DNA from 2 places in the Streptomyces gobitricini genome. Region 1 is predicted to be linked to the other one. Evidence: riboswitches for the same ligand, from Rfam matches in the RefSeq annotation. Region 1 holds a riboswitch; the other holds the start of a gene.
The links. A riboswitch is a leader RNA that binds a small molecule or an ion and turns the genes downstream of it on or off. The one in region 1 is predicted to bind S-adenosylmethionine.
Positions count from the first base shown of each region.

Region 2: linked by a shared signal. The riboswitch ahead of ABD347_RS11975 (aminotransferase class V-fold PLP-dependent enzyme) and the one ahead of thrC (threonine synthase) in region 1 are both predicted to bind S-adenosylmethionine.

Region 1 covers NZ_BAAASR010000006.1:211,847-215,878, forward strand. Annotated here, with positions in the region: gene ABD347_RS06660 (ubiquitin-like small modifier protein 1) at 345-623, opposite strand; gene thrC (threonine synthase) at 648-1,931, opposite strand; SAM riboswitch class I at 1,950-2,093, opposite strand; gene ABD347_RS06670 (glucosyl-3-phosphoglycerate synthase) at 2,225-3,169, shown strand; gene ABD347_RS06675 (alpha,alpha-trehalose-phosphate synthase (UDP-forming)) at 3,215-4,032, shown strand, end outside.
Region 2 covers NZ_BAAASR010000014.1:105,093-109,124, forward strand. Annotated here, with positions in the region: gene trpD (anthranilate phosphoribosyltransferase) at 1-560, shown strand, start outside; SAM riboswitch class IV at 830-947, shown strand; gene ABD347_RS11975 (aminotransferase class V-fold PLP-dependent enzyme) at 1,110-2,468, shown strand; gene ABD347_RS11980 (glycerate kinase family protein) at 2,526-3,803, opposite strand; gene ABD347_RS11985 (SLC13 family permease) at 3,800-4,032, opposite strand, start outside.

The DNA.
Region 1 (4,032 bases):
CCACTGACAGGTGTGAGCGTGCGCCGTAACGCGTCGACCGCCGCTGAATGTATCTGCCCAACTGCCGTCTGCAACAGGTCAATCGGACGAGAAATCCGAGCACGGGTGAACGGAAAATATGACCGAAGGGCCCAGAATCCCGGGCAAGTCGGGCCCGGCAAAGTGCGCAAATGGCGCAACTCGCAAGGGGACATTGACTGCATCTTGTCGCGGCCGCGCACTTTCTCATATGCGTGCGGCACAGGCAGCGGCGGGGGCTTCCCCAACTCTACCGCGCTCAACCATGCAGAATTGCCCCCTCCGCTTCTCTCGCGGAGGGGGCAATTCCGGTAACACCGCGTGCGTCAGCAGCCGCCCGCGACGGCCGGAATGATCGAGACGCCGGCACCGTCGGGCGTGGCGGTCCCCAGACCGTCCTCGAAGCGCACGTCGTCGTCGTTGACGTACACGTTCACGAAGCGGCGCAGCTTGCCCTGGTCGTCCAGGACGCGGGCGGCGATGCCCGGGTGGTTCTTCTCCAGGGACTCGATGACCTCGGAGAGGGTCGCGCCCTCGGCCGTGACCTCGGCCTGGCCGCCCGTGTACGTACGGAGAATGGTGGGGATGCGGACGTTGACGCTCATGTCGTGGTGCTGCCTTTCGGTCGTTCAGGCCAGGCCGGCGGCGCGGAACGCGTCCAGGCTCGGGCGGATGGTCGCGGTCGGGCCGGTGGTCGGGGCCACCGCGTCGAGGGTCTTCAGGCCGTCGCCCGTGTTGAGCACGACCGTGGTCAGCGACGGGTCGAGCACGCCCGCCTCGATCAGCTTCTTCGTCACGCCCACGGTGACCCCGCCCGCCGTCTCGGCGAAGATGCCCTCCGTACGGGCCAGCAGCTTGATCGCGTCGACCACCTGTGTGTCGTCGACGTCCTCCACCGCGCCGCCGGTGCGGCGGGCGATGTCCAGGACGTACGGACCGTCGGCCGGGTTGCCGATGGCGAGCGACTTGGCGATCGTGTCCGGCTTCTGGGGCCGTACGACGTCATGACCGGCCTTGAAGGCCGTCGACACCGGGGAGCAGCCCTCCGCCTGCGCGCCGAAGATCTTGTACGGCTTGTCCTCGACCAGACCCAGCTTGATGAGCTCCTGGAGCCCCTTGTCGATCTTCGTGAGCTGCGAGCCGGAGGCGATCGGGATCACCAGCTGGTCGGGCAGCTTCCACCCCAGCTGCTCGCAGATCTCGTACGCGAGGGTCTTCGAACCCTCCGCGTAGTACGGCCGCAGGTTGACGTTCACGAAGCCCCAGCCCTCGCCCAGCGGGTCGCCGATGAGCTCGGAGCAGAAGCGGTTCACGTCGTCGTAGTTGCCCTCGATGCCGACGAGGTCACCGCCGTAGACGGCGGCCATGACGACCTTGCCCTGCTCCAGGTCGTGCGGGATGAACACGCAGGACCGGAAGCCGGCACGGGCGGCGGCGGCACCGACGGCACCCGCCAGGTTGCCGGTGGAGGAACAGGACAGGGTGGTGAAACCGAAGGCGCGGGCGGCCTCCAGGGCCTGGGCGACGACGCGGTCCTTGAAGGAGTGCGTCGGGTTGCCGGAGTCGTCCTTGACGAACAGCTTGCCCGGCTCGACGCCCAGCTCACGGGCGAGGTTGTCGGCCCGGACGAGCTTGGTCCAGCCGGGGTTCAGGTTCGGCTTGTCCGCCACGTCCGCCGGGACGGGCAGCAGCGGCGCGTACCGCCAGATGTTCGCGGGTCCGGCCTCGATCCGCTCGCGCAGCGCCTCGGGGTCGCCCACCGGCAGGTCGTAGGCGATCTCCAGAGGCCCGAAACACAGCTCACAGGCGAAAATGGGGCCGAGCTCGAAACGCTCGCCGCATTCGCGGCAGGAGAGGGCGGAAGCAGGCCCGAGGTCGACGTTCTTGGCGGTGGCGACAGTCTGTACAGCCATTGGAGGCGAGGCCCTTTCTCCTCATCTTCCTCATGGCGCACTTCGCCATGAGACGGATTTGGCACCTTCCCTAGCCGGGGCCTCGCGCGATGCTTGCGAGTGCCGGCTGGAGGGTTGCCGGGGCTTCAACGGGCCGTGTCCCTCTGCCCCTCTGGATGAGCGGTATTCGATTGTGGCGGTGCTTGTTCACCAACGTGGGGACCCGACATGCGACGGTCATCCGCGTTGCTCAAGACTGTAACCGAACCCCTGGACGCTTGAGACGGTCGTCCGATACGCGAGATGGAGATCACGTGCTGGAAGAGGTGGAGCGCTGGCTCGAGCGGCGGTCCTGGTCCGTGGCCGACCGACCGCTCGACCGGCTGCTCGCGGCCAAGCGCGGTACGACGGTCAGTGTCGTCCTGCCGGCGCTGAACGAGGAGGCGACGGTCGGCGCGATCGTCACCGTGATCCGCCGCGAGCTGATGTCCGGCTCCGCCCCGCTCGTGGACGAACTCGTGGTGATCGACTCGGGCTCCACCGACCGTACCTCCGAGGTCGCCGCCGCGGCCGGGGCGCGCGTGGTGCACCGGGACGCGATCCTCCCCCGCGTACCCGCCGTCCCCGGCAAGGGCGAGGTGCTGTGGCGCTCGCTCCTGGCGACGAGCGGCGACATCGTCTGCTTCGTCGACGCCGACCTGCGCGACTTCTCGGCCGATTTCGTGACCGGGATCGTCGGCCCCCTCCTCACCGACCCGTCCGTCCATTTCGTCAAGGCGATGTACGACCGGCCCCTCGGCGGGGTCGCCGGCCAGGGCGGGCGGGTGACCGAGCTGGTGGCACGGCCGCTGCTGAACCTGCACTGGCCGCAGCTGGCCGGTTTCGTGCAGCCGCTGGGCGGCGAGTACGCGGCGCGCCGCTCCCTGCTGGAACGGCTCCCCTTCCCCGTGGGCTACGGGGTGGAACTCGGCCTTCTCGTGGACGCCCTGCACACCGTGGGGCTCGACGCCCTGGCCCAGGTGGACGTGGGGGTGCGCAAGCACCGGCACCAGGACGAACGGGCGCTGGGCCGGATGGCGGCGGCGATCTACCGGACGGCGCAGCTGCGGCTGTCACGAGGGCACCTGGTGCGGCCGCGGCTGACCCAGTTCGACCGCGGGGACGACGGCTTCATACCGCGTACGCACGACGTCGACACCGAGGAACGCCCGCCGATGATCGAGGTGGCCGAGTACGCGCGGCGCCGCCGCGTGGCGTGAGGGCCGTACGTTTGAGCGTTTGCACAACGGGCTAGGTTCGTCTCCATGGCAGCCCAGATTCTTGTCGCCTCGAACCGCGGTCCGGTCAGCTACGTGCCTCGTGAGGACGGGACGTTCGACGCCCGGCGCGGCGGGGGCGGACTGGTGTCGGGACTGTCCGCGATCGGGCCGGACGCGGGCGCCCTGTGGGTGTGCGCGGCACTGAGCGACGGTGACCGGCAGGCGGTGCGGCAGGGTGTGGCGGCCGAGCCGGGCGTGAAGATGCTGGACATCGACGCGGCCGTGCACGCGGACGCGTACAACGGCATCGCCAACTCCGTGCTGTGGTTCGTGAACCACATGCTGTACCAGACGCCGCTGGAGCCGGTCTTCGACGCCGGGTTCCGCCGCCAGTGGGCGTCGTACCGCCTCTACAACCGCGCCTTCGCCGAGGCCCTCGCCGAGGAGGCGGGGGACGGCGCGGTCGTGATCGTCCAGGACTACCACCTGGCGCTCGTCCCCGGCATGCTCCGCGAGCTCCGCCCCGACCTGCGCATCGGGCACTTCTCGCACACGCCGTGGGCGCCGCCGGAGTACTTCGCGATGCTGCCGGACGACATCGCCGAGGAGCTCCTCCTCGGCATGCTCGGCGCGGACCGGCTCGGCTTCCTGACCTGGCGCTGGCTGAAGGCCTTCCAGGCCTGCTGTGCGAAGTCCCTGCGGGACATGGACGTGACGACGCACTGGCCCAAGGACCAGTCGCCGAGCGTGCAGTTCTGGTCGCACGGGAAGCCCCACCAGACGCACCTGGGCGTGCACGGGCTGGGCGCGGACGGCGACTTCCTCCGCGAGCGGTCGCACCGCCCGGACGTGGAGGACCGGAT
Region 2 (4,032 bases), on a different contig from region 1:
TCCACCCGGCGCTGCGGCACGTGGCGGCGGCCCGCAAGGAACTCGGCATCCGCACGACGTTCAACTTCCTCGGCCCGCTCACCAACCCGGCGCGGGTCAATGCCCAGGCGACCGGCGTCGCCGACGCCCGGATGGCCCCCATCATGGCCGGGGTGCTCGCCGAGCGAGGCTCCTCCGCGCTGGTGTTCCGCGGCGACGACGGGCTGGACGAGCTGACCACCACGGCGACCTCGAAGGTGTGGGTCGTCCGGGACGGCGCGGTGCGCGAGGAGACGTTCGACCCGAGGGACGTGGGCATCGACCTCGTACCCGTCGAGGCCCTGCGCGGCGCGGACGCCTCGTACAACGCGGACGTGGCCAGGCGGCTGCTGGCCGGCGAGACCGGTCCCGTACGGGACGCGGTGCTGCTCAACGCGGCGGCGGCGCTGGTCGCGCTGGAGCCGTCGGACGCCCCGCTGGCCGAGCGGATCCGGGCGGGCATCGCCCGGGCGGCCGAATCGGTCGACTCCGGTGCGGCGCGCGCGACGCTGGACCGCTGGGTGGCGGCGAGCAACGCGTAACGCCTCTCCGGCGCCTGATCACCCGTACGACGGCGCCCGTCGCGAGGCGGGCCGCCGCCGGGACCGGCCGGCCGGTGCGGGCCGCGACGCGGCGCCGGCCGTGCGCCCCTGGGCGGGGGTGCGGGCGGCGACCCGGCGCCCGGCGTGGGTGGCACCGGCGCGGTTGGCTCCGGCGCGGGTGGCACCGGGCGGACCGGCCGTCCTCCGGGGTGTCCCGTCATCCGGACACGGGTTGCGCGCGGGCGATCACGTGGCTTAACTTCTCGGCAGGTCATGAGTGACAGCGACTACGGCCCCGGCCCGCTGTCCGGCAACCCTCCGTCCGTGGCGGGGTGCCCCGGGTGAAGACCAGGCCGCGGGCGGCGAAGTCCGCGGCAAGCGCGGACCCCTGCACACCCTGGGGTCCTGGTCCTCAAGGGAGCGGTCTCGTGAGCAAGCGAATGCGATAGGGCGTATCCGCCCCTTCCTCGGTACCCCCTTTCCCCTCCGCCGCGCCGCACCCCTGTGCGCCGACGCGGTGAGTTCGCCTGCCCTGTACGGGAGTTCGCCATGTCTGTCATCACCGTTGCCGCCGGCCAGTCCGTTTGTTCCCCGCTGCCCGTTCTGGGGCGGGATGTCACCGTGCCGCTCGTCACCGGCGGCGAGGTCACCTACGCGGCGCTCGACTACGCCGCGAGCGCGCCGGCCCTCCAGCGGGTGTGGGACGACGTGGCCGCGTACGCGCCGTACTACGGCAGCGTGCACCGGGGCGCCGGGTATCTGTCACAGCTCTCCACCGACCTGTTCGAGAACAGCCGCGCCGCGGTGGCCGAGTTCCTCGACTGCCGGGAGGGTGACCAGGTCGTCTTCACCCGGTCGACCACCGACTCGCTGAACCTGCTGGCGACCGCGCTGCCCGCCGGCTGCCAGGTCTTCGTCTTCGAGACCGAGCACCACGCGTCGCTGCTGCCCTGGCAGGACGCCCGGGTCACCTACCTCGACGCGCCCCGCACACCCGGGCAGGCGGTCGAGGCCCTGGAGCGGGCCCTCGCGGACCGCGACCCCTATGGCCCCGCGCTGGTGTGCGTCACCGGCGCCTCCAACGTGACCGGCGAACTGTGGCCGGTGCGGGAACTGGCCGCCGCCGCGCACGCCCACGGCGCCCGCATCGTCCTGGACGCCGCGCAACTGGCGCCACACCACCCGGTCTCCGTACGCGACCTGGACGTCGACTGGGTGGCGTTCTCCGGGCACAAGCTGTACGCCCCGTTCGGCTCCGGCGTCCTCGCCGGGCGGGCCGACTGGCTGCGTGACGCCGCGCCGTACCTGGCCGGCGGCGGCGCGTCCCGTAAGGTCGCGCGGCGCGCCGACGGCGGGGTGGACGTCGAGTGGCACACCACCGCCGCCCGCCACGAGGCCGGTTCGCCGAACGTCATCGGCGCGTACGCCATCGCCTCCGCCTGCAAGGCGCTCACCGAAGCCGGGTTCGACGGCCTGGTCGCCCGCGAGCGGCACCTCATCGGCACCGTGCGCGCGGGACTCGCCGAGGTGCCCGAGGTCCGGGTGCTGTCGCTCTTCGGCGACGAGGCCCCGCGCGTCGGCGTCATCTCCTTCGTCGTCCGCGGCTGGAACAGCTCGCACTTCGCGGCGGCCCTTTCGGCCGAGTACGGCATCGGCGTCCGCGACGGGCTGTTCTGCGCCCACCCGCTGGTGCGCACCCTGCTGGGCGGCGACCCGCAGGACGCCGGCGAGTGCGGCGCGCCGGACGGCGGCACTACGTCCCTCAACGCCATCCGGGTCAGCTTCGGGGCGGGGACGCCGGACGAGCACGTCGACCGGTTCGTCCGGGCCGTGAAGGAGCTCGTACGGGACGGGGCGCGCTGGAACTACCGTACGGAGGACGGGCGTTGTGTGCCCGACCGCGGCTAGCACCCGTCCGCGGCGCACGGCCGGGTCGGCCAACGGCCCGCCGCGGCGCGGCTGATGTCACTCCGGGGCGTGTGAGCGCACGGCGGAGGAGGGAGCCATGGCGGAGCCGTGCCGGCCGACGACGACGCCACCGGGGGCGGCCCCTCTGGGGGAGCGCGTACCGGGGCACGCCGGCCCGGCCGGGCCCCGCGGGCGGGCCCTGAGCCGGGTGCCCACCAGGACGGTGCGCAGCGCCCGCTCCGCGGCGTCCGCCAGCAGCCCGGCGGCACGGTCCAGCGCCTCCGGCAGCGGCAGGGGGCCGGGCGCGATCGACTCGTAGGCGTCGAGCCCCGCCTCCCCGGCGCCCTCGCCCAGGGTGCCCGCCAGCGCCAGCACCGGCACGCCCGCCTCCCGGGCACGCCGCGCCACCTCACCCGGCACCTTGCCCCGCACGGTCTGGGCGTCCAGGGCGCCCTCGCCGGTGATCACCAGGTCGGCGCGGCCCAGCCGGGCGCCCAGGTCCAGCCCGTCGAGGAGCACCTCGAAGCGCGGGAGCAGCCGGCCCCCCACCGCGGCGAGCCCCGCGCCCAGCCCGCCCGACGCCCCGGTGCCCGGCGCCGTCCGCAGGTCGACGCCCGGGGCGAACGCCCCCGTCAGCGCGTCCGCCCAGTGCTCCAGGGCCGCCGACAGCTCCTCGCACTGCGCCGGTGCCGCCCCCTTCTGCGGGCCGAACACCCGGGCCACGCCCCGTTCCCCGCACAGCACGTTGTACGGGTTGCACGCCACCAGCAGCTCGGCGTCCGCCAGCCGCGGGTCGATCCCCCGCGTATCGACGGCCGCGAGCCGGGTCAGCGACGAGCCGCCGTGGGGGAGTTCGGCCCCCGAGGCGTCGAGGAGCCGGACGCCCAGCGCCTGGAGGGCGCCCGCGCCGCCGTCCGAGGTGCCCGAGTCGCCGCACCCGACCAGGACGCGCCGGGCGCCCGCGTCGAGGGCCGCGCGGATCAGCTCGCCGACGCCGTAGGTGGTCGTGGCGCCGGGATCGCGGCGGCCCGGCGGTACCAGGGCGAGCCCGGCGACGGCGGCCATCTCCACGACCGCCGAACCGTCCCCGAGGAGCGCGAAACGACTCTCCACCGGATCGCCCAGCGGGCCGGTCGCGGTGTACGGGACGAGCCGGCCGCCCGTCGCGGCGGCCAGCGCCTCCGCCGTGCCCTCACCTCCGTCGACCAGCGGGATCAGGTCCAGCTCGGCGTCCGGCAGGACCCGCAGCACTCCCTCGGCGATGGCCTCGGCGGCCTCCCGCGCCGACAGGGACTCCTTGAAGCCGCTCGGGGCGACGGCGACGCGATAGCTCATCGGGGGGACTCCAGGAGGACGGGCACGCCGAACAGCGGCCAGACGGTCAGGGCGAAGAGCAGGACCAGGCCCGCCGTGAGCGGGGCGAGCACCGCCGAAAGCCGCAACAGGTCGCGCGGGGTGTAGGTGGGCACCCCGTCGGGGACGTCGGAGAAGAGCGCGACGGGCTTCGCCGACGCGGGCAGTGTGTGGCAGAACCCGGCCGCGGCGGTCGAGGCGAGCGCGGCGG